Regions from separate parts of the Micromonospora sp. SL1-18 genome, predicted to be linked through region 1. Evidence: riboswitches for the same ligand, from Rfam matches in the RefSeq annotation. Region 1 holds a riboswitch; the other holds the start of a gene.
What was found. A riboswitch is a leader RNA that binds a small molecule or an ion and turns the genes downstream of it on or off. The one in region 1 is predicted to bind thiamine pyrophosphate.
Positions count from the first base shown of each region.

Region 2: another riboswitch for thiamine pyrophosphate. It lies ahead of thiE (thiamine phosphate synthase); the one in region 1 lies ahead of ACNAW0_RS13130 (ECF transporter S component).

Region 1 is NZ_JBLROA010000021.1:66,718-78,568, forward strand. It holds gene ACNAW0_RS13085 (DUF4097 family beta strand repeat-containing protein) at 1-415, opposite strand, end outside; gene recO (DNA repair protein RecO) at 517-1,389, shown strand; gene ACNAW0_RS13095 (isoprenyl transferase) at 1,426-2,202, shown strand; gene ACNAW0_RS13100 (thioredoxin reductase) at 2,296-2,526, shown strand; gene gndA (NADP-dependent phosphogluconate dehydrogenase) at 2,530-3,975, opposite strand; gene ACNAW0_RS13110 (MTH1187 family thiamine-binding protein) at 4,070-4,402, opposite strand; gene ACNAW0_RS13115 (hypothetical protein) at 4,648-4,887, shown strand; gene ACNAW0_RS13120 (energy-coupling factor transporter transmembrane component T family protein) at 4,984-5,784, opposite strand; gene ACNAW0_RS13125 (ABC transporter ATP-binding protein) at 5,781-7,214, opposite strand; gene ACNAW0_RS13130 (ECF transporter S component) at 7,314-7,904, opposite strand; TPP riboswitch at 7,979-8,085, opposite strand; gene ACNAW0_RS13135 (alpha/beta fold hydrolase) at 8,175-8,999, shown strand; gene ACNAW0_RS13140 (sugar isomerase domain-containing protein) at 9,025-9,774, shown strand; gene ACNAW0_RS13145 (DUF6328 family protein) at 9,914-10,420, shown strand; gene ACNAW0_RS13150 (acyl-CoA dehydrogenase family protein) at 10,532-11,851, shown strand, end outside.
Region 2 is NZ_JBLROA010000013.1:32,643-44,493, forward strand. It holds gene thiC (phosphomethylpyrimidine synthase ThiC) at 1-396, opposite strand, end outside; gene thiD (bifunctional hydroxymethylpyrimidine kinase/phosphomethylpyrimidine kinase) at 415-1,203, opposite strand; gene ACNAW0_RS08665 (thiamine phosphate synthase) at 1,200-1,859, opposite strand; gene ACNAW0_RS08670 (thiazole synthase) at 1,931-2,710, opposite strand; gene thiS (sulfur carrier protein ThiS) at 2,707-2,907, opposite strand; gene thiO (glycine oxidase ThiO) at 2,898-4,034, opposite strand; gene thiE (thiamine phosphate synthase) at 4,028-4,654, opposite strand; TPP riboswitch at 4,649-4,756, opposite strand; gene ACNAW0_RS08690 (aldo/keto reductase) at 4,930-5,892, opposite strand; gene ACNAW0_RS08695 (ATP-binding cassette domain-containing protein) at 6,033-7,712, opposite strand; gene ACNAW0_RS08700 (class I SAM-dependent methyltransferase) at 7,754-8,359, opposite strand; gene ACNAW0_RS08705 (hypothetical protein) at 8,794-9,669, shown strand; gene truA (tRNA pseudouridine(38-40) synthase TruA) at 9,749-10,582, opposite strand; gene rplQ (50S ribosomal protein L17) at 10,657-11,208, opposite strand; gene ACNAW0_RS08720 (DNA-directed RNA polymerase subunit alpha) at 11,243-11,851, opposite strand, start outside.

The DNA of each region.
Region 1 (11,851 bases):
CTCCGGTCACGCTGACGTCGCCCGAGCTCAGCTTGACGTCCACCGCGCCGACCTGGCTCAGCACGATGTCCCCGGAGCCGGTCTCGCCGCGTACCGTCACGCCCTCGGGGACGGTAACCTCCCAGGAGATGCCGCAGCGGTTGCCGCAGCCGGTGTCCAGCACCAGCTCGTCGCCGTTGATCCGGTACCGGGTGTCGGGTTGCCCGCCCTGGTAGCGGACCACCCGCTTGATCCGTACGTCGGCGGATCCGGATCCGCGCACCGTCACGTCGCCCGAGCCGGGCCGTACGGTGATCCGGGTGATCCGCACCGCCTCGGTGTTGTCATAGTCCAGCTCGCGGAACGACAGGGTGTCACACCCGGACAGCAGGATCAGGGTGGCCGCGGCCGCGGCGGCGGTTCGGTGCTGAGCCATGGCCAGCACGGTACGGCCGGCCTTCGGGCCGCACATCCGGGTTCGACCGCCGATCGACCCCGAACCGACCCTGAGATCGCACCCCGAGGGAGAATGACCGGGTGGCCGGGTACCGCCGACAGCTCTACCGCGACGACGCGGTGGTGCTGCGCGTGCAGAAGCTGGGCGAGTCCGACCGGATCATCACCCTGCTCACCCGCCGGCACGGCCGGCTGCGCGCGGTGGCCCGGGGCGTCCGGCGCACCACCAGCCGGTTCGGCGCCCGGCTGGAGCCGTTCGGGCACGTCGACCTCCAACTCGCCGGCGACCCCAAGGGCAACCTGGGCAGCTCGCTGCACACCGTCAGCCAGGTCGAGGGGATCGACCTCTACGGCAAGCGGTTCCTCGGCGACTACCCCCGCTACACGGCGGCCAGCGCGATCGCCGAGACCGCCGAGCGGCTCACCCCGGTCGAGCGGGAGCCGTCGCTGCGGTTGTTCCAGCTCACCCTCGGGGCGCTGAAGTCCCTGGCCCGGGGCGAGCACGCCACCACCCTGGTGCTCGACGCCTACCTGCTGCGCGGGATGGCGCTGGCCGGCTGGGCGCCCGCGCTCACCGCCTGCGCGGTCTGCGGCACACCCGGGAAGCACCGGGCGTTCTCCGTACCGGCGGGGGGCACGGTCTGCCCGGACTGTCGGCCGCCCGGCGCCGCCCACCCCGCCCCGGCCTCCGTCGACCTGATGTCCGCGCTGACCACCGGCGACTGGGCGTACGCGGACGCCACCGAGACCGGCGTACGCCGGGAGTGCAGCGGCCTGGTCGCGGCGCACCTCCAGTGGCACCTGGAGCGCGCGCTACGCTCGCTGCCGCTGGTCGACCGGGGTGCCTCGGCGTCCGGCACGGTCCCGCCGCCTGGCGGCGCGGGGCCGGGTGTGGTCCCGCCGCGCGCCGGCGCCGGGCCCGCCGCCGCTGGCGTGAACAGGGAGAATGCGTAAGTGATCCGATCGACGAGGGCCGCCCGGCGGGAGCCGGTGCCACCGACTCCGCACCCGTCCGGCGCCCGTCCGCCGCTCCTGCCGGCCGAGGTGCTGCCGAAGCACATCGCCGTGGTGATGGACGGCAACGGCCGCTGGGCCAAGGAGCGCGGGCTGCCCCGGACCAAGGGCCACGAGCAGGGCGAGTACAGCCTCTTCGACACCATCGAGGGCGCGATCGAGCTCGGCATCCCCTACCTGTCGGCGTACGCCTTCTCCACCGAGAACTGGCGGCGCTCGCCGGAGGAGGTCCGCTTCCTGATGGGCTTCAACCGGGACGTCATCCGCCGACGCCGGGACCAGCTCGTCGACCTGGGCGTCCGGGTGGTCTGGTCCGGCCGGGTCGGGCGACTCTGGAAGAGCGTGATCTCCGAGCTGCAGACCGCCGAGGAGATGTCCCGGGGCAACTCGACGCTGACGCTGCAGTTCTGCGTCAACTACGGCGGCCAGGCGGAGATCGCCGACGCCGCCGCCGCGATCGCCCGCGACGTGGCCGCCGGCCGGCTCGATCCGGGCAGGGTCAACGAGAAGACCATCGGGAAGTACCTCTACCACCCGGAGGTCCCCGAGGTGGACCTCTTCCTGCGCCCCTCCGGCGAGCAGCGCACCTCCAACTTCCTGCTCTGGCAGAGCGCGTACGCCGAGCTGGTCTTCCTCGACACGCTCTGGCCGGACTTCGACCGCCGCCACCTCTGGTACGCCTGCGAGCTCTACGCCCAGCGGGACCGTCGCTTCGGCGGCGCGCTGCCCAACCCGGTGGCCCCGACGACGTAGCGGTCACGCGTTTCCGGCGGGCGGCGCGGCCGCAGCGCATACCATCGGCGCGAGGGCGCGCCGCCCGGGTCGCGCCCGGCCACGGGGGTGGGCATGCGGGATCTCCGGTACGAGATGACGGCCGCGCTGGCCGGCGCGGACCTGGTCGACGCCGCGCAACGCGAACGGGTGGCGGACGTCTGCGCCGGCGTCGCCGAGCGGTTCTGCGCCGAGCTCGGGCACACACCCGCCGTCCGCTCCGGTGAGATCGCCGAGCTGGCCCAGGGTGAACCGGCCACCGGCTGGGCGCCCACGCCACCGGACGCCACCGAACGGGCCTGGTGAGCGTCAGGCCACCACTTCGGTGCGGTCTGCCGCCCAGCGGGTGTGGAACGAACCCTCCCGGTCGACCCGCCGGTAGGTGTGCGCCCCGAAGTCGTCCCGCAGGCCCTGGATCAGCGCGGCCGGCAGCCGCTCCGCGCGCAGCCCGTCGAAGTAGGCCAGCGACGAGGCGAAGGCCGGCGCCGGCACGCCCGCCCGGGCCGCGTCGGCCACCACCCGCCGCCAGGAGGGGACCCCGGCACCAACCCGGTCGGCGAACCACGGGGCCATCAGCAGCGTCGGCAGGTCCGGCTCGGTGTCGTACGCCTGGCGGATCCGGTCCAGGAACCGGGCCCGGATGATGCAGCCACCCCGCCAGATGGTGGCCGTGCCGCCCAGGTCGATGCCCCAGTCATACGCCCGGCTGCCGGCCCGGATGTGGTCGAAGCCCTGCGCGTACGCGACAATCTTGCTGGCCAGCAAGGCGCGCCGGACGTCCTCGACGAAGGTCTCCCGGTCGTCCACCTGCCACTTCTCGCCCGCGTCGGCGAAGGCGCGGCGGGCGGCGGCGCGCTGGTCGGCGTGGCCGGACAGCGACCGGGCGAAGGTGGCCTCGGCGATACCGGTGATCGGGATGCCCAGGTCCAGCGCGCTCTGCACGGTCCACCGGCCGGTGCCCTTCTGCTCGGCCTGGTCGAGCACCACGTCGACGAAGGGCCGGCCGGTGGCCGCGTCGGTGTGTGCCAGCACGTCAGCGGTGATCTCGATGAGGAACGACTCCAACTCCCCGCCGTTCCACTCCCGGAAGATCTCCGCGACCTCCGCCGGGCTCGCCGACAGGCCCGCCCGCAGCAGGTCGTACGCCTCCGCGATGAGCTGCATGTCGGCGTACTCGATGCCGTTGTGGACCATCTTGACGAAGTGGCCGGCGCCGTCCGGTCCGATGTGCCGGCAGCACGGGACGCCCTCCACCTGCGCGGCGATCTTCTCGAAGATCGGGCCGAGCTTGCGGTAGGACTCGTCCGAGCCGCCGGGCATGATGCTCGGGCCGTGCAGCGCGCCCTCCTCGCCGCCGGAGACGCCGGTGCCGACGAAGTGCAGCCCGTGCCCGCGCAGCGCCTCCTCCCGCCGGCGGGTGTCGGTGAAGTGGGCGTTGCCGCAGTCGACGACGATGTCTCCCGCCTCCAGCAGCGGCACCAGCTCGTCGATCACCGCGTCGGTGGGGCCGCCCGCCTTCACCATCACGATCACCGCGCGGGGGCGCTCCAGCGTGGCGACGAAGTCGGCCATGGACTCCGACGGCGCGAAGGTGCCCTCGCCGCCGTGCTCGGCGATCAGACTGCGGGTGCGTTCGGGCGAGCGGTTGTGCACCGCCACGGTGAAGCCGTTGCGGGCCAGGTTCCGGGCCAGGTTGCGGCCCATCACCCCCAGGCCGGTCACGCCGATCTGTGCCGTCGCCCGCGCTGCTGCCATGCGTACCGCCACCTTCCGTCGGCTGCCCGTGCTGCGACCGTATCGCGGCCGGTCGGGGCGCGGGCGGGGACGCCGACGCCCGGTCGCGGAGGGGTCACTCCTGGTTGGGTGGCATCGTGGCGGTCGGTCCCGCGCCCTCGGCCAGTCGGGCCTCGACGCGGGCGACCTTCCCGGTCATCGCGTCGGTGACCCCGGGACGCACGTCGGCCTTGAGTACCAGGCTGACCCGGGGTGCCTGGGCGGCGACGGTGTCGACGGCCCGCTTCACCACCGCCATCACCTCGTCCCACTCGCCCTCGACGGTGGTGAACATGGCGTCGGTCCGGTTGGGCAGGCCGGACTCGCGGACCACCCGGACGGCGTCGGCGACCGGGTCGCCCACGGACTCACCCACGCCGAGCGGGGTGATCGAGAATGCGATGAGCATGCCGCCGATCGTGCCAGCAATTCGGGTGCGCCGGCGCGGCTCGCCGGTTAGCCTGCTGGCATGCGTAACTGACGCCCTTCCACCGAGCCCGGTCCGCCGCTGTGTGCGGCGCGACCCGTCCCGCTCCGGGCGTCCGCATACCTCCTCGCCGCCATCGCTCGCGGTGTCTGTCGTGGTCGGACCCGCCGGAGCCCGCCCGCTTGCCGCGCCGTGCCCGGCGCGCTCGACAGTCAGGAGGCCCGCGTATGCCCGCCAAGCGCAGTCCGAAGAAGTCCCGTAAGCCGTCGCCGTCACTGGTGGACGTGACCCCGACGGATCTCGACACGCTCGCCGTGGCGCCGGTCGTCAAGCCGGTGGCCGTACCGGTGGCGTCCGGGGCGACACCGCCGAAGGCCGGTCCGCCGTCGACCGGTCGCGATGCCCGCCTCGCCGGGCGCGGCCAGCGCGCCGGCCAGACCCGGTTCTACGCCTTCCGGCGCAGCTGACCGGCGGTTGATCGACTCGGGTTGCGGCGATCCGGGGGATCCCACCGCGAGGATGCCCCAACCTGCCGCAACCCGAGTCGCGGCTGGCAGCGCGGGTCAGCCGATCAGGGGGCGGAAGGTGCCGAGCACGATGCTGACCGCCAGCGCCGCGCCGGCCAGGACCGCCGCACCGGCCACCAGCAGGCCGTCCGCCCTGGTGAAATGCTGCCGGCGGGCGAGCGTACGCGGCGTGCCGGCGTCGAAGCCGCGGGCGTCCATGGCGACCGCCAGCCGGGTACCCCGCCGGATCGCCCCGACCAGCAGGGCGAACGCCGTCGACACGAAGAGCCGTAGCTTGCGAACCGGGTTCCGGCCGGCGTCCACGCCCCGGGCCCGTCGAGCCATGCTGATCATCCGCCACTCCTGCTCGAGCAACGGCACCAGCCGGAACGCGGCCAGCGCGCCGATGGCGAACCGAGCCGGTGCCTTGGCGTTCTGGATCAGCGCGTCGGCCAGGTCGGTGGCGTCGGTGGTGGCGAAGACGACGATCCCGGGCAGCGCCACCGCGAGCATGCGCAGCACCAGCCCCAGCGCGGTGACCAGCACCCCCTCGGTGACCAGGACCGGGCCGGCCTCGACCAGCACCCGCCCGGAGCGGTCGGCGGCGAACAGCACCAGGGTGACCAGGATGCCGCCGGCGCTGGCCAGCAACGGCCAGGCCCGCCGGGACAGCACCCGGTAGCGGACGCCGAACAGCGGCAGCACCGCCAGTTCGATCGCGATGGCGATCGCCGGGGCCACCGGATCCAGGGTGGCGATCAGCATGAACGAGAAGACCAGCGCGGCGGCCAGCTTCGCCACGGGATTGCGCCGGGCCAGCGGCGCCCCGGGCACGGCCACCGGTTCCACCCCGATCACGGCCGCTCCCCGGTGACGGGCCGCGCCAGGGTCACCGTGCGGTCGGCCAGCGCGGCGACGAAGTCCGGGTCGTGGGTGACTGCCACCACTCCATGCCCGGCATCGCGCAGGTCGGCGAGGAGGTCGACCAGCTCCAGCCAGGTCCGCCGGTCCTGGCCGAAGGTGGGTTCGTCGCAGATCAGCAGGCGCGGCGCGGTGGCCAGGGCGGTCGCCACGCTCAGCCGCCGTGCCTCCCCGCCCGAGAGGGTGTACGGGTTGGCGCCGGCCAGCCGGGCCAGCCGGAGCCGCTCCAGCAGCGCGTCCACGGTGGGCCGTACCGCCGCCTCGGGCTGGCCGGTCCGGCGTGGACCGAGCGCCAACTCGTCGAAGACGGTGCTGGTGACGAACTGGTGCTCCGGGTCCTGGAAGACCGAGCCGATCCGCCGGGCCAGGGCCGGGGCCCGCCAGCGGTGCGGGGGAGTGCCGGTGTCCCGCCCGGCCAGCTCGGCGGTGGCGGTGACCGTACCGGTGCCGGGGCGGAGCAGGCCGCCGAGGAGCAGGGCCAGGGTGGACTTGCCGGCCCCGTTCGGGCCGAGGACGGCGAGCGCCTCGCCGGCGCGTACCCGAAGGTCGGTGGGGGCCAGCCGGGGCGGCAGGCCGAGCCGGTCGGCGGTGATCAGCGGCGCCCCGGCCGGGCCGGCCGCGGGCCGGCGCGACATCGGATGACCCGGCACCCACACCCCCTCGGCGGCGAGCGCGTCGCCGTGCGCGGCGAAGACCGCCTCGGGTGGCCCGTCGGCTCGCACCCCGCCACCGGCCTCCACTACGACCACCCGGTCGACCAGTGGCAACGCCTCGGCGATCCGATGCTCGACCAGGATCAGCGTGGTGTCGGCGTCGAGGGCGTCCCGGACGGCCTGCCGGATCAGCGCGGCGCCGACCGGGTCGAGATTGGCGGTCGGCTCGTCGAGCAGCAGCAGCCCGGGCCGCAGGGCGAGCGCCCCGGCCAGGGCGAGTCGCTGCTGCTCGCCGCCGGAGAGCGCCGCGGTGGCCCGGTCCCGGTGGTACGGGAAGCCGACTCGGCGCAGCGCCTCGTCCACCCGGGGCCAGATCTCCTCGGCGGGTACGCCCCGGTTCTCCAGCCCGAACGCGACGTCGTCGCCGCAGCGGGCCATCACCAACTGGGTCTCCGGGTCCTGGAAGACGACGCCGACCCGTTCCCGGGCCTTGCGCGGGTCGAGCCCGTCGACCTCGATGGTGCCTTCCTGCTCACCGGAGTCCTCGGGCAGCAGCCCGGCGAGCGCCGCGAGCAGGGTGCTCTTCCCCGCTCCGGACGCCCCCAGCAGCAGCACCCGCTCCCCGGCCTCGACGCGCAGGTCCACCCCGCGCACCGCCCACCGCTTCCGCCCCGCATGCCGCCACCCAAACCCCCGCAACACCACCGCACTCACCGCTCCACCCCCTCTCGTCCGGCGATCATGAAGTTGTTGTCGCGACACTCCGCGCCGGGTGACAACAACTTCATGATCAACGCGGCTGGCGGTGGGTGGTCAGACAGCGGCGCGTTCGCGGCCGGCGGGGAAGCGGTCGAGGACCCCGCTGCCGGCGAGCGCGCGAGTCAGGAAGAACGCGCCCACGCCGGCAACGACTGCGGAACTGACGACCGTGAGGACCGCGTAGGGAATGCGGTAGGTGGTCAGGTCGTACGTCGCGTTCCAGACGAAGAAGTCGAACAGGGCGGCGCTGAGGCCGGTCAGCGCCCCGGCGAGCACGGAGGTCGGCAGCCGGAACGAGCGGTAACGGAAGGCGGCGAACGCCAGCTCGGCGCCGAGCCCCTGGATCAGCCCCTGGACGACGGTGATCCCACCCCACTCGGAGCCGAGCAGCGCGGAGATCGTCGCGGCGACGGCCTCGCAGAACAGGGCCGCACCCGGCTTACGGATGACCAGACCCCCGAGCACGGCCGGGACCAGCCATACGCCGTACATGATCGCCTGCGCCGCGGGCGTGGCGGCGAAGAGCGGGTCGGCGGCGCGCCAGACCAGCCCCCAGGCCCAGAAGATGACCCCGAAGGCCACGGCGATCACGGCCGCGACGACGATGTCGATGGTGCGCCAGCGATTGCTGTCGGTTTGAGTCATGAGTTGCTCCCAGTTCAGCGGAACGAACCAGGAGAAGACGCACGCCGCGCCCGGATGCCCCGGACGGCGGCGCGGCTGGAGATCGACCGAACTCCCTGCGCTGGCATTACCCAGATCAGGTTCGAGGGTCTGCGGGCACCGGCCCGCACTCTCAGCGCTGTGCGCTCCCCTGTCGGATGTGAAGTTGTTTCCCGGCAGACGCTAGCATCGCCGTCCGCCGCCAGGCCAGCAGGGCGATCGACGCCCGCCCGGCTCGGTAGGCTGTCGATCATGCGGGTCGACGCGCGAGGCTTGACATTCGAGGTACGCCCCGGCGGCCCGGCGGACGGCATCCCGGTCCTGCTGCTGCACGGCTTCCCGCAGCACGGCGGCGAGTGGGACGAGGTGGTGCCGGCGCTGCACGCCGCCGGTCTGCGCACCTACGCACTCGATCAGCGCGGCTACTCGCCGGGCGCGCGGCCGGCGACCGTCGAGGCGTACCGGATTCCGGAGCTGGTGGCGGACGCGGCCGGCGTGCTCGACGCGCTCGGCGTGAAGGACGCGCACGTGGTCGGCCACGACTGGGGCGCGATCGTGGCGTGGGGGCTGGCGGCGGTGCACCCGGAGCGGCTCCGCACCCTGACCGCGGTGTCGGTGCCGCACCCGGCGGCGATGGCGCACGCGCTCGCCACCGACCTGCGGCAGAAGGCCCGTTCCGCCTACATCTCGCTGTTCCGCAAGCCCGGTAAGGCGGAGAAGGTGCTGCTCTCGCTGCGCGCGGCGGCGTTGCGAAGGATGCTCGGTGGGGTGGGCGACCCCGCGCGGGTGGCCCGGTACGCCGACCCGATGCGCGAGCCGGGCGCGCTGACCGCCGCGCTGAACTGGTACCGGGCCATGTCGGGTGCCGACCTGAAGGCCGTCGGGCCGGTCGACGTGCCGACCACGTTCATCTGGAGCGACCGGGACATCGCGATTGGCCGGACCGCCGCCGAGGCGTGCGCGGCCCACGTCACGGGCGACTACCGTTTCGTCGAGCTGTGCGGCGTCACCCACTGGATCCCGGACGAGGCGCCCGCCGCGCTGGCCGAGGCGATCCTTGCCCGGGTCACCCGATGACCGCGACAAGTAGGAAGCAGGAAATATGACGGTGAGCGCCGAGGCGTACCTGGCGGTGGTGACCGAGACGATCGGCCGGGTGGCCGCCGGCCAGCGGGAGGGGGTGGGCCGGGCGGCCGACCTGATCGCCGAGTCGCTGCGCGCCGACGGGGTGGTCCACGCCTTCGGCACGGGCCACTCGGAGGCCCTGGCGATGGAGATCGCCGGCCGGGCCGGTGGGTTGGTGCCCACCAACCGGATCGCGCTGCGCGACCTGGTGCTTTACGGCGGCGAGCCGGCCGACGTGCTCGGCCCGAAGCTGGAACGCGAGCCCGCCGTGGCGCACCGCCTCTACGAGCTGGCCCCGGTGCGCCCGCAGGATGTCTTCGTGCTCGCCTCCAACTCCGGCGTGAACGGGGCGATGGTGGAGTTCGCGTCGATCGTCAAGGAGCGTGGGCACGCCCTGATCGCGATCACGTCGGCCGCGCACTCGGCCCGGATGACCTCGCGCCACCCGTCGGGTCGCAAGCTGGCCGACTTCGCCGACGTGGCGCTCGACAACGGCGCCCCGTACGGCGACGCCACCCTGCCGCTGCCCGATGGCGGCGCGGTCGGTGCGGTCTCCTCGATCACCGCGGCGCTGCTGGCGCAGCAGATTGTGGCGGAGGTGGTGGTTCGGCTGCTGGCGGCGGGGGAGCGGCCCCCGGTCTACCTGTCGGCGAACATCACCGGCGGCGACGAGCACAACGCCGAGCTGGAGGCCCGCTACGCCGGCCGGATCCGCCGGGGGGCCTGAGCGCGAGGAGTGAGCCGGGGTTGCGGGCCCCGCAGTCGCGAACGAGGGGCGGCATGCCGAACCGGTTTCGCACCGGTCCGAACGGGCACAGCCGGTGTGGCCGGTGGGCGGGGCCTGCCGTCCGTCACGGAGGTGGCGCGTGCCCAAGGAGACCGAGAAGCAGCGCTGGCAGCGCAACTTCGCCGACCTGCTGCAGGAACTGCGGGTGGCGCAGACCGGCGTGCAGATCCTCTTCGCCTTCCTGCTCACCCTGCCGTTCAGCAGCGGTTTCACCCGGACCACCAACTTCCAGAAGGACACCTACATCGTCGCGCTGCTGGCCGCCGCCGCAGCCACCGCGATGATCATCTCGCCGGTCGCCTTCCACCGGGCGCTGTTCCGCCGGGGTCGTAAGCCCGAGCTGGTCTGGTTCGCGCACCGGGTGGCCATCGGCGGCCTGGCCTTCATGCTGATCGCGATGGTCAGCGCGGTCCTGCTGATCACCGACTTCGTGCTGGGCCGGCCGATGGCCCTGGTGCTGTCCGCGATAGCCGGGGCGTGGTTCCTGGCCTTCTGGTTGATCCTGCCGCTCGCCGCCAGACGCAACTGGGGCGACGGCGACATCGACGACGAGGACGACGGATCGCAGGTGCTGCCGGGCGACTGACCGCGCCAAATCGGACGCGCGGCGGAGGCTACCCCTGGGTAACACCCGCGGGTAACGTCGTTTTTGTCGAGCACGTCGACGCAGCCGGACCGAGGTCTCCAGGAGGCAGCCGTGACCACGACACAGAACAGCCGGCCCGACCCCGCGGGCGCATCCGGTCCCACCGGGCAGGTAGCCCCGATCGACGGCACGGAGCAGTCGGCCGGCGTTGCCGCGATTGGCGATGCCGAGCAGCCGGCCGGTGCTGCCGCGATCGGCGCGGCGGGCGGGGCGGGGCCGCTGCCCACCGAGGCCGGCCAGGTCTCCGAGAAGGAGGCCCGCCAGGTCGCCGAGGCGGCCCGCGAGACGGCCTGGGATCGGCCCAGCTTCGGCAAGGAGCTCTTCCTCGGCCGGTTCCGGCTCGACCTGATCAACCCGTGGCCGAGCGCCGACCCCGACGACGTCGCCCGGGCCGAGGAGTTCCTCGGCGCGTTCGGGGCGTACCTGGACTCCGAGGTGGACGGCGCCGCCATCGAGCGCGACGCGCACATCCCGGACGAGGTGTTCCACGGGCTGGCCCGGCTGGGCGCCTTCGGCATGAAGATCGACCGGAGGTACGGCGGCCTCGGGCTGAGCAACCTGCACTACTGCCGGGCGCTGATGCGGGCCGGCTCGGTCAACCCGGCCATCAGCGCGTTGCTCTCCGCGCACCAGTCGATCGGCGTGCCGCAGCCGCTGAAGATGTTCGGCACGCCCGAGCAGAAGCAGCATTTCCTGCCCCGGCTGGCCGCCGGTGTGGTGTCCGCGTTCCTGCTCACCGAGCCGGACGTCGGCTCCGACCCGGCCCGGTTGGCCACCACCGCCGAGCCCACCGACGACGGCACGGGCTACCGGCTCAACGGGGTGAAGCTGTGGGCCACCAACGGCACGGTCGCCACCCTGCTGGTGGTGATGGCCCGGGTGCCGGCCGCCGAGGGGCGGCGCGGCGGCATCACCGCCTTCGTGGTGGAGGGCGACAGCGAGGGCATCACCGTCGAGCGGCGCAACGCCTTCGTCGGCCTGCGCGGCCTGGAGAACAGCCTCACCCGGTTCCATGACGTCTTCGTGCCGAAGGAGAACGTGATCGGCGGCGAGGGCAAGGGGCTCAAGATCGCCTTGACCACGCTGAACACCGGCCGGCTCTCGCTGCCGGCCATGTGCGTCGGCGCCGGCAAGTGGTCGCTGAACGTGGCCCGGGAGTGGGCCGCCGACCGGGTCCAGTGGGGCCGGCCGGTCGGCGAGCACGAGGCGGTCGCCAAGAAGCTGGCGTTCATCGCCGCCACCACGTACGGCATGGAGAGCATGCTCGACCTGTCCTGCCTGCTCGCCGACGACGATCGCAACGACATCCGGATCGAGGCGGCGCTGGTGAAGCTCTACGCCAGCGAGATGGCCTGGAAGATCGCCGACGAG
Region 2 (11,851 bases), on a different contig from region 1:
CGCCGGCTCGCACTCGGGGTGGTTGACGTTGAGCGGCAGCACCGCCCGCCCGGCCGCGATCTCGTCCCGGACAAACTCCGGCGGCATGCCCTCCCGGATCGCCACGAACTCCATCTCCGGCGTGACCAGCCCGGCCCTCGCGTACGCGAGCTGGGTCGGGCGTTTCCCGTCGGCGCCGGCCAGCGGGGTACCCGCGCCGCGTACCGGCGCGACGTCACCCCGGTCGGCGATCCACGGCCCGCGCAGCGGCGGCAACCCCACCTCCGGGTCGGAGCCGGGGCCGGAGGTGTCGTAAAGGCGTACCGGCGGGTTGTTCCCGGTCAGCGTCACCTCGGCGAACGGCACCCGGATGTCCGGCCGTGACCCCTCGACGTAGAACTTGCGTCGTGCCTGCATGGCAGCCTCCCTGTCGGTTCAAGCGGACCAGCCGAAGTGGTCCAGCGGGCCCGATCCCGCGCCCAGTTCCCAGTCCCGCGCGCCGGCCAGCGCGCGGGTGACGTACTCCTTGGCGGCGGTGACCGCGACCGGCACCGGGTCGCCGGCCGCCAGTCGGACGGTGATCGCCGCGGAGAACGAACAGCCGGTGCCGTGGCTGTGCCGGGTCGGCACCCTCGGCCCGCGCAGCAGCGTGGTCACCCCCTCGCCGACCAGCACGTCCACCGACTCACCCGCCGCGTCCACGTCGCCGCCGGTCACCACCACGTTCGCCGGGCCGGTGGCCGCGAGGGCCTCGGCCGCCGCGACCATCTCCTCGACCGTGGTCACCGGGCGTCCGGTGAGGGCTGCGGCCTCCGCACAGTTCGGCGTCGCCACCTCGGCGTACGGCAGCAGCCGCCGCACCGACTCCACCACGCCGAGCCGGTGCCCGCTGGTGGCGACCAGCACCGGGTCGACGACGAGCCGGGGCAGTCGTCCCGCCTCCGCCGCCTCGGCGATCGCGTCGGCGACCGCCGGGGTGCCGAGCATGCCGGTCTTGACCGCGCGTACGTCGAAGTCGCCGAGCACGCTGTCGAGCTGGTCCCGGACGGTCCGCGGGGGCAGGGGCAGAACGGCGTCGACGCCACGGGTGTTCTGTGCGGTGACCGCGGTGAGCACGCTGGTGCCGTACGCCCCGAGAGCGGCGAAGACCTTGAGGTCGGCCTGGATGCCCGCTCCTGCGCCGGAGTCCGATCCGGCGATGGTGAGGACTGTCCGCGGTGTCACGTGTTGTCTCCAGTGGTTGCGGTTGAGGGCTGGGCCTCCGTCGTTTCGTGCCAGCTTCGCGGCATGGGGGTGACCGCCTCGTCGAAGGCTCTGGTCAGCGTGGTGGCTGCCTCGGCTGGGTTTTCGGCGCGCATGATCGCGCCGAGCACCGCCACCCCTGCGGCTTTCGCCTCGACGCACGCCTGCACCTGTTCCGGTGTCTCGATGCCGCCCAGTGCCAGGGCCGGCACCGGGCTGACCTGCGCCAACATGGCGAGCCCACTCGTGTTCAGGGGTGGGCCGTAGCCGGGCTTGGTTTTCGTGGGGAAGACGGGCGAGATGGTGGCGTAGTCCTCTGTGGTGAGGCGGGCCAGCTCGGTGGCGTCGTGGCAGGAGCGACCGACGAGCCCGACGGCCGGCGGCGGGTACGGGCCTGCGGCGGGCAGGTGCACGGCGTCACCGTCGAGCGGGTCCGGCCCGGCGACGACCAGGGTGCCGCCCACCTCGGCCAGGATCGCCCGCAGCTCGGCGGCGAGCGCGACCCGCTCGGCGCGCGGCAGGTCCTTCTCCCGTAGCACCACCCAGCGCACTCCCCCGCCCGCGGCCGCCGCGACCACCTCGACCAACGGCCGCCGCGCCACCCGCCGATCCGTCAGCACCACCACGCCCGACGGCACGACGGAGATCTTGGAAGATCGCGGCCCCGCCAGGGGCCGTTTCCGTCCGAGATCTACGGCAGCACACCCGATCACAGGTCCGGCCTTCCCTCGTTCGGGGTGGAGGCGAGGGCGTGGAAGCGCCGGGGGATGCGGCCCGCGCCGTACGCGAGGTGTCCGGCCTCCACCGCGCACCGCATGGCGGTGGCCATCGCCACCGGGTCGGCGGCCCGGGTGACCGCGCTGGCCAGCAGCACCGCGTCGCAGCCCAACTCCATGGCGAGCGCGGCGTCCGAGGCGGTGCCGATGCCGGCGTCGAGGATCACGGGCACGGCCACGCTCTGCCGGATCAGCCGGATGTGGTGCGGGTTGCTCACGCCCAGGCCGGAGCCGATCGGGGCACCGGCCGGCATCACCGCCGCGCAGCCCACGTCGGCCAGCCGCCGGGCCAGGATCGGATCGTCCGAGGTGTACGGCAGCACGGTGAACCCGTCCGCCACCAGCTCCTCGGCGGCGCGCAGCAGCTCCACCCCGTCGGGCAGCAGCGTGCGCTCGTCGCCGATCACCTCCAGCTTCACCCAGTCGGTGTCGAACGCCTCCCGGGCCAGGTGTGCCACCTTCACCGCCTCCGACGCGGTGTAGCAGCCGGCCGTGTTCGGCAGCACCCGTACGCCGCACCGGTCGAGCAGGCCGAGCAGGCCGCCGGCGGCGTCCGGCGCGGTGTCCACCCGGCGCAGCGCCACGGTGACCAGTTCGGTGCCGGAGGCGCGGATCGCCTGTTCCAGCACGTGCAGGTTGGCGGCGCCGCCGGTGCCGAGGACGAGCCGCGAGCCGAAGGTGAGCCCGCCGAGTTCGAACGGCATCCCGCTCACCCGCCCTGCGCGGCGCTGAGCACCTCGACCCGGTCGCCGTCGCGGAGGGTGGTCGCCGACCATCCGCCGCGCGGCACGACCTCGCCGTTGACCGCGACCGCCAGGCCGCGCCGCTGGTCGGTGGCCGCCCGGACCACGTCGGCCACGGTCGCTCCGCCGGGCAGGGTCCGCCCGGCACCGTTGACGATCAGTTCCATTTGCGCTCCTCCTCGGGTACGAACCGGGCCGGGGTGAACGGGGCGAGCAGCGGGTCCGGCTCGCCGGTGACGATCAGCTCGGTGACCAGGTCGGCGGTGACCGGGGTGAGGACGATGCCGTGCCGGTGGTGCCCGGTGGCGGCAAGCACGCCCGGCCGGCCGGGCAGCGGTCCGATGATCGGTGCGTTGTCCGGCGTACCGGGGCGCAGCCCGGCGGACGCCTCGACCAGGTCGTACTCGGCCAGCTCGGGGACCAGGTCGACGGCGGCGCGCAGCAGCCGGAGCACCGCGCCGGCGGTCACCTCGGTGTCGGCGCGCTCCTCGACGGTCGCCCCGACCACCACCTCGCCGCTGTACCGCGGCACCAGGTAGATCGACTCGCCGTCGGCGTACCCACGGATCACGTGCCGGAAGCCCGGCGCGCCGCGACCGGGCGCGCGGAGCCGGAGCACCTGCCCCTTCACCGGCCGGACCGGCAGCCCGGTGAGCGCCGCCGCCCCGCACCCGGCGGCGACCACGGTGACCCGGGCGTCCACGTCGGAGAGCCGGGCGACCGGCGCGGGGCGCAGCGCGACGCCGGCCCGCTCGGCCGCCACCCTCAGCGCGGCCACCAGCCGGCGCGGGTCGACCTGGTGGTCGCCGGGGGCGACCGCGCCGCCGCGCACCCGGGGGGCCAGCGCCGGTTCGCGGTCCCGCAACGCCGAAGGGCGCAGCGGCGTGATCGGCAGCCCCAACCCCTGCTGGTACGCCCAGAGCCGGCGCGCCTCGGCCAGATCGTCGGCGGTCAACCCGACCACCAGCGTGCCGTCGGTGCGGTACCCGACGTCGGTGCCGGCAGCCTCGGCCAGCTCGGCCGCGAAGGCCGGCCAACGGGCGGCGGACTCGGCGAGCAGCCCGGTCAGCTCGTGCTCGCCGAAGTACGCCTCGGCCACCGGCGACAGCATTCCGGCCGCCACGTGCGACGCCCCGGAGCCCGGCGTCGGATCGTGGACGACCACCCGCAGCCCGCGCTGCGCGCACCGCCACGCGATCGCCAACCCGACCGGTCCCGCCCCCACCACCGCGACGTCCGGAAGGAAGGGCCCCCTGTTAACGCCTCCGGTAGAGGAGGGGCCCCCTATTAACACGTCAGCGCCTCGATCAGCTCGGCGGTGACCCGCGCCGGGTCGGCGGCCTGCGACAGCGCACCGACCACCGCCACCCCGTACGCCCCGGCGGCTCGCAGCGCCGGCACCCTCGCGGCGGTCACCCCGCCGATCGCGATCAGCGGCACATCCACCGCCTCGGCGACCGCGCGTACCCCGTGCGGGCCGATCGGATCGGGCAGCCCCGCCTTGGTGGCGGTGGCGTGGCAGGGGCCCACGCCCAGATAGCTGGCGCCGCCGGCGACCGCCGCGACGGCGGTGCCCGGGTCCCGCGCGGTAACGCCGAGCACGGCGGTGGAGCCGAGCACCTGGCGGGCGGCTGCCACGGGCAGGTCGTCCGCGCCGACGTGGCCGCCGGCCGCGTCCACCGCGAGCGCCACGTGCAGCCGGTCGTTGACCAGGCAGGTCGCCTCGTACGGCCGGCACAGCGCGACCATCCGGCGGGCCAGCTCGTACGCCTCCCGGTCGGTGGCGTCATCCTCCATCCGGACCTGGACGACCAGTTCGGCGCGGGCAACCGGCAGTGCGGCGCGCAGCACGGCGAGCGGTTCCCGCCCCGGCCGGGTGTCGGTAATGAGATGCAGTCGTCCCAGGGACGGCACGGCAACACTCCTCCCTGCGCCGGCATTACCCGGATCAGGTTCGACGGTCGGGGGCTGTAGCCCCCCTCTCAGCCCGGTGCACCGGGCTCCCGTGGGTCACTTGCGGCCTACCGTACGACGTCCGCCGCGCATCCGCCAAGGGCGGGTGATACTTTTCCCACCCCTGCTGAGTGGAGGGCGTGGACAGCCGATCAGCGCCCCGCACGCGATGCGGCGCCGTACAGCAGGCTGCCCCGGCACCCGTGGGAACGGCACCGGGGCAGCGGAAAGCCCGGTCAGAGGAGGGCGTCGAGGGCGTCGAGGTCCTCGTCGGTGGGCTGCCAGGCGCCCGCCTCGGCGTTGGCGCGTACCTGCTCGGGCGTGGTGGCGCCAGCGATCACCGAGGTCACCGCCGGGCGGGCGGCGAGTCCGCCGATGGCCACCTGGAGCATGGAGAGCCCGCGCTCGGCCGCGTACGCCTCGATCGCCTCGATGGTGTCCCAGTTCGCCGCGGCCAGCCGCTCGGCGTACCGGCCGCCGCCGGCGAGCCGGCTGCCCGCGGGCGGCGCCTCGCCCCGGTGGTACTTGCCGGTGAGCAGGCCGTTGGCCAGCGGGAAGAACGGCAGCATGCCGAGGCCGAACCGCTCGCAGGCGGGAATGACCTCGGCCTCCACGCTCCGCTGCAGCAGGCTGTAGTGGTTCTGGGCGGAGATGAAGCGGGTCCGGCCCTGGGAGGAGGCGGTCCAGTCGGCGTCGGCGATCTGCCAGCCGGCGAAGTTCGAATTGCCGAGGTAGCGGACCTTGCCGGCGCGGACCAGGTCGTCCAGGGCGGCGAGGGTCTCGTCGATCGGGGTGCCCGGGTCGGGGTCGTGCATCTGGTACAGGTCGATGTGGTCGGTGCCGAGCCGGCGCAGCGACGCCTCGACCGCCCGGGCGATGTAGCGGCGGGCGCCCCGGGCGCCGTGGTCCGGCCCGTTCAGGCCGTGCATGTCCATGCCGAACTTGGTGGCGACCACCACGTCGTCCCGGTGGCCCTTGAGCGCCTGCCCGAGCAGTTCCTCGGAGCTGCCCTGCGGCTCACCGTAGATGTCGGCGGTGTCGAAGAAGTTGATCCCGGCGTCGAGCGCGGCCTCGACCACCGCCCGAGTGCCGTCGAGGTCGAGCTTGCGGCCGAAGTTGTTGCAGCCGACGCCGACCACGGACACCACGAGCCCGGAGTCGCCCAGCCGGCGGTAGGTCATCTCAGTCACGAGATTCACCCTATGCGGCAGGCAGGACCGCCACCGGACGGGCCGGGAACGTCGGCGGACCGACGCGGTGAGTCGTTCACGACATCACCTCCACAGCGTCGGCTGACCCTTGCTGGCCGCCGGCCCCGACGCGCCGGCACGGCACCCGATCAGCCGACGTCCCAGACCGGCTCGGGGGTCTCGACCACCTCGCCGTCGCCGCGGAACAGCACGAACCGGTCGAAGGAGCGGGTGAACCACCGGTCGTGGGTCACCGCGATCACCGTCCCCTCGAACGCGGCCAGCCCCGCTTCGAGCGCCTCGGCGGAGGCCAGGTCGAGGTTGTCGGTGGGCTCGTCGAGCAGCAGCAGGGTCGCGCCGGAGAGCTCCAGCAGCAGCACCAGGAAACGCGCCTGCTGCCCGCCGGAGAGCGTGCCGAACCGCTGGTCGCCCTGCCCGGCCAGCTCGTACCGGGACAGCGCCGCCATCGCCGCGTGCCGGTCCAGCCCGGCGCGGTGCTCGTCGCCCCGCCAGAGGATGTCGACCAGCGTCTTCTCCATCAGCTCCGGCCGGTCGTGGGTCTGCGAGAAATGGCCGGGCCGGACCCGGGCACCGAGGCGTACCACCCCGTCGTGGGCGACGGGTGCGAGCGCCGCCGCGCCGTCGACCGGGGTGTTGGCCGGGTCCGGGTCGGTGCCGCCGCGGGCCACCAGGCGGAGGAAGTGCGACTTGCCGGTCCCGTTGGCGCCGAGAACGGCGACCCGGTCGCCGTACCAGAGTTCCAGGTCGAACGGGCAGGTCAGGCCGTCGAGCTCAAGCTGCTCGGCGATCACCGCGCGCTTGCCGGTCCGCCCGCCGGTCAGCCGCATCCGGATGTCCTGGTCCTTCGGGGGTACGGGCGGCGGCCCGGCCTCCTCGAACTTGCGCAACCGGGTCTGCGCCGACTGATAACGCGAGGCCATGTCGGAGTTGTACGCGGCCTTCTGCTTGTACATCAGCATCAGCTCGCGCAGCTTCTGATGTTCCTCGTCCCAGCGGCGGCGCAGCTCGTCGAGGCGGGCGTGCCGGGCCACCCGCGCCTCGTGCCAGCTGGCGAAGCCACCCGGGTGCACCCAGGCGCTGGCGCCCTCGACGGTGACCACCCGGTCGGCGGTCTGGGCCAGCAGCTCCCGGTCGTGCGAGACGTAAAGCACCGACTTGCCGGACTCGCGCAGCCGCGCCTCCAGCCACCGCTTGCCCGGCACGTCGAGGAAGTTGTCCGGCTCGTCGAGGAGGAGCACCTCGTCGGTGCCCCGGAGCAGCAGTTCGAGGGCGAAGCGCTTCTGCTGGCCGCCGGAGAGGGTACGCACCGGACGGTCCCGGGCGGCGTCCCACGGCAGGTCGAGGACGATGGTGGCGACGGTGTCGAAGAGCACCTCCGCGTCGTACCCGCCGACCTCGCCCCAGGCGGCCAGGGCGTCCGCGTACGCGAGCTGGGCCTTGCCGGCGGCGGTGCTGTACTTGCCGCGGACCTCGGCCGCCTTCATGGCCGCCTCGGTCTCGGCGAGGCGGTGGCCGGCGTCGCGCAGCGCCGGCGGGGCGAGCGAGAGCGCCAGGTCGGCGAGCGTCGAGTCGTCCCCGATCATGCCGATGAACTGCCGCATCACGCCGAGGCCGCCGGAGCGGGCGATCGCCCCGGTCTTGACCGGCAGGTCGCCGGCGACCATCCGGAGCAGCGTGGTCTTGCCGGCGCCGTTCGGTCCGACCAGCGCCACCTTGGCGCCCTCACCGACCCGGAACGACACCTCGGCGAAGAGTTCCCGGCCGTCCGGGAGGATGTGCCCGACCCCTGCCACGTCCACGTAACCCACGCGGGCATCCTGCCGGAGAGGCCGGGGCGGGCGACACCCGATTATCGGGTGACCCGGAGCACCCGGTAGCCCTTCTGGCTGGCGTGCCGCTCGACCTGCCAGCCCTGCTCGACCAGCCAGTGGTGCAGCGAGTCCCCGCCGAGGTGCCGGGCGACGACCAGCCAGGCCATCCCGTCCGGGGCGAGCCGGGGCAGCCAGCGCAGCAGCAGTTCGTGCAGCTCCGCCTTGCCGATCCGGATCGGCGGATTAGACCAGATCTGCGCGAAGCGGACATCCTCCGGTACGTCGTCCGGCGCGACCACCCGGACCCGGTCGGCGACGCCCAGCCGGGCGGCGTTCGCGGCGGTGAGGTCGCGGGCCCGCTCATTGACGTCGACCGCCCACACGGCGGCGGACGACGCGCAGGTGGCCAGTACGCAGGTGATCGGCCCGAAGCCGCAGCCGACGTCGAGCAGCGGGCCGGTGGCGTCGGCGGCGGGCAGCTCGGCCTTGCGCAGCAGCACGGCGGTGCCGGCATCGAGGCGGTCGGCGGAGAAGACGCCGGCGGCCGAGGCGAGGGTGTAGTCCCGCCCGGCGACGGAGAACTCGACCTCGCGCGGCTGGGCGGCGGTCGCGGGTTCAGCGGTGAAGTAGTGGTCGCCGGTCACGTCGGGCATTGTCGCACCGCCCCGCGATGAGGCCGGCGACGGTGCCGACGGGTGGCTCCGGCACGCCACTCCGCCGGAATTTCCCGAAATTACCCTCTAAAGGGACAATCGGTCCTACTGTAACCCACATGGTGTATCGGTACGAGTCTGATGAGGACGCCTTCCTGGATTACCCGAGGCCCGGGTCGGACCCCTCCGCGCCCGGTGCACCGGAGCCTCCGTCTGCGGGCCCCTCACCGTCCCGTTTCCCCACCCCGTCGCTGCCACCGCCGGTCCGGCGCACCCGGCCGGCCGCCGCCGTCACCCCGGCGCCGCTCCGACCGCCGGCCGCCCCGGCCGCGCCCCGAACCAACCTTCCGGCACCGCCTCCGATGCCCGATGCGCCGCCCCCAGTCGCTGCCGCACCGCCCCCGGTCGCTGCCGCACCACTCCCGGTGTCGGCGCCCCCGAACCCGGTCCTCCCGCCGGCCGAGCCAGTGGCTCCGTCCGGGTCCCACCCCGTCGATGGCCGGCGCGGCGGCGGTCGGGCCTGGCAGGTGCTGATCGGCGGTGCCGCCGTGCTGGTGCTGCTCGCCCTCTGCGGGTTGGCCGTAGCCACCCTGCTGCAGAACCAGACCAAGACGCCGCCGGCCGCCCAGCCGAGCGACCAGCCCGTGGTCGAGCAGTCGGCCACGGCCGGCGCGAGGGACCTCGACTCCCGGGACACCGACCAGCTGGCGCTCACCGCCAAGGAGGTCTTCCCCGGCAAGGGGCTGGCAGTCAGCGACGGCCGGCCCGCCTACCGGGTGCTCAAAACGCAGGCCAGCGCCAACTGCGGGGTAGCGGCGACCGGCGAGGTCAGCGACCTGCTGGCCCGGCTCGGCTGCAACCAGGTGGTCCGGGCCACGCTCCGCTCCCCCGACGGCGATCACCTGCTCACCGCCGGGCTGTTCAACCTGACGGACGCGGCCAGCGCCCAGCGGGCCCGGGATCAGCTCCGGCAGATACTCGATGAGCGGCAGGGCCGCTTCCAGGGCATGGCGGCCGGCGACGACACCGAGACCGTGGCCACGGCGGCCGCCCGGGTCGGCTGGCAGGTACGCGGCCACTACCTCGCCTACTGCCTGGTCACCCGGGCCGACGGGGAACGGATCAGCTCCACCGATGCCAAGAGCCGCGACATCCTCTACGACATGATCGAGGCCTACCTGAACCGCAGCGTGCTGGAGCGGCGGGCGAACGGCGGGGTGACCAACCAGCCCACCGCGAGCCCGACGGACGGCACCACCAACCAGTCCAGCACCAGCGGCCGGAGATCGTCCGGGAACTGACCGCACCGCGAGCGCAACCCCGACGGCGGCCCTCGCGGTCAGGCTGGCCGCTGTCGGCGCTCGTGCCGGTGGTGCGCGGTCAGCCCTCGGCGACCGGTACGCGGAGCCGGCGGGTGAGGGCGGCGCGGCGGGCGTACTCGGCGGGGTCCGCCGGGTAGCCGACCTCAACCAGGGCCAGCCCGTGCGCCGGGGCCACGGTGACCTCGCTGGACCGTTCCCGGCGGGTCAGCAGGCCGGCCGGCCAGCCGACGGGCCGGCGACCGTCCCCGGCGACCAGCATCGCGCCGACCAGGCTGCGCACCATGTTCTGGCAGAACGCGTCGGCCTGCACCGTGGCGACCAGGATCCCGTCCGGATCCCGCCGCCAGTCCAGCCGGGTCACCTCGCGCAGCGTGGTGGCGTTCTCCTTACGCCGGCAGTACGCGGCGAAGTCGTGCTCCCCCACCAGGCCGGCCGCCGCGGCGTTCAGCGCTGCCAGGTCGAGCGGCCTCGGCCAGGCCAGCGTGTCCTTCCGGCGCAGCGGCTCGGCGCCCCAGGGGGCGTCGGTTACCCGGTACTCGTAGCGGCGGAAGGTGGCCGAGAAGCGGGCGTCGAAGTCGGCGGGCACCTCGGCCATCGCGCGTACCCGCACGTCGGTCGGGAGCAGCCGGGCCAGCCGGCGCAGCAGCCTGCCCTCGTGCTGCCGCCAGACCTCGGCCGGCAGGTCGACGTGGCAGACCTGACCGGTGGCGTGCACTCCGGCGTCGGTCCGGCCGGCCACGGTCAGCCCGGTCGCGGTGCCCGCGCCGAGGACCAGGTCCAGCGCCTCGACGAGCACCCCGGCGACGGTACGCCGGGTGGGCTGAGCGGCCCAGCCGGAGAAGTCGGTGCCGTCGTACGAGACGTCCAGCCGCAGCCGGGTCCGCTCGTCCACCTCGTACCTCCCGTTGACGCCGTCGGGCCCGGCACCCCAGACAGGGGTGCCGGGCCCGACGATGGTGACTCTGCTCAGGCCTTGTTCTCGTTGGCCTCGTCGTCGTCCTCGCGCGCCTGCACGGTGTCACCGGAGGCGTGCACCGGCGGCTCGGAGTCCTGGTCGGCCGGGGCCGGGGTCTCCTCGGCCGGGGCCAGGGCCTCGACCTTGTCCTGCTGCGCGGCCTTGCGGGCGGCGGTCTTCTTGTTCGCCTTCGGCTCGGCGACCTGAAGCTCCTCCACCAGCTCGATGATCGCCATCGGAGCGGCGTCACCCTTGCGCGGGCCGGTCTTCACGATCCGGGTGTAGCCACCGTTGCGGTTGGCGTACCGGGGCGCGATCTGGTCGAACAGGCTGTAGACCACGTCCTTGTCCTTGACGACGGCCAGCACCCGCCGACGCGAGGCGAGGTCGCCCCGCTTGGCCTTGGTGATCAGCTGCTCGGCCAGCGGACGCAGCCGCCGGGCCTTCGTCTCGGTGGTCTGGATCTTGCCGTGCTGGAACAGCGAGGTGGCCAGGTTGGCCAGCATCAGCCGCTCGTGCGCGGGGCTGCCGCCGAGGCGGGGGCCCTTGGTGGGCGTGGGCATTGTTGGTGCTCCTCAGATGTGGCGGCAGCCGGACTTAGAGCTGCTCGGTCTCGCGGTAGTCGTCGGTGTCGTAGTCGGCCTCGCCGAAGGCGTCCACGACGTGCGCCGGGTCGAAGTTCGGAGCCGAGTCCTTCAGCCCCAGGCCCATCCCGGCGAGCTTCATCTTGACCTCGTCGATCGACTTCTGACCGAAGTTCCGGATGTCGAGGAGGTCCGCCTCGGTACGCCCGATCAGCTCACCAACGGAGTTGATGCCCTCGCGCTTGAGGCAGTTGTAGGAGCGGACGGTGAGGTCCAGCTCCTCGATCGGCAGAGCCAGGTCCGCCGCCAGCTGGGCGTCCTGCGGGGACGGCCCGATGTCGATGCCCTCGGCGGTCTCGTCCAGCTCCCGGGCCAGCCCGAACAGCTCGACCAGCGTCGAGCCGGCCGAGGCCAGCGCGGTACGCGGGCCCATCGACGGCTTGGTCTCGACGTCGATGATCAGCCGGTCGAAGTCGGTCCGCTGCTCGACGCGGGTCGCCTCGACGCGGTACGTCACCTTGAGCACCGGCGAGTAGATCGAGTCGACCGGGATCCGGCCGATCTCGGCGCCCGCCTGCTTGTTCTGCGCCGCCGTGACATAGCCGCGACCCCGCTCGACGGT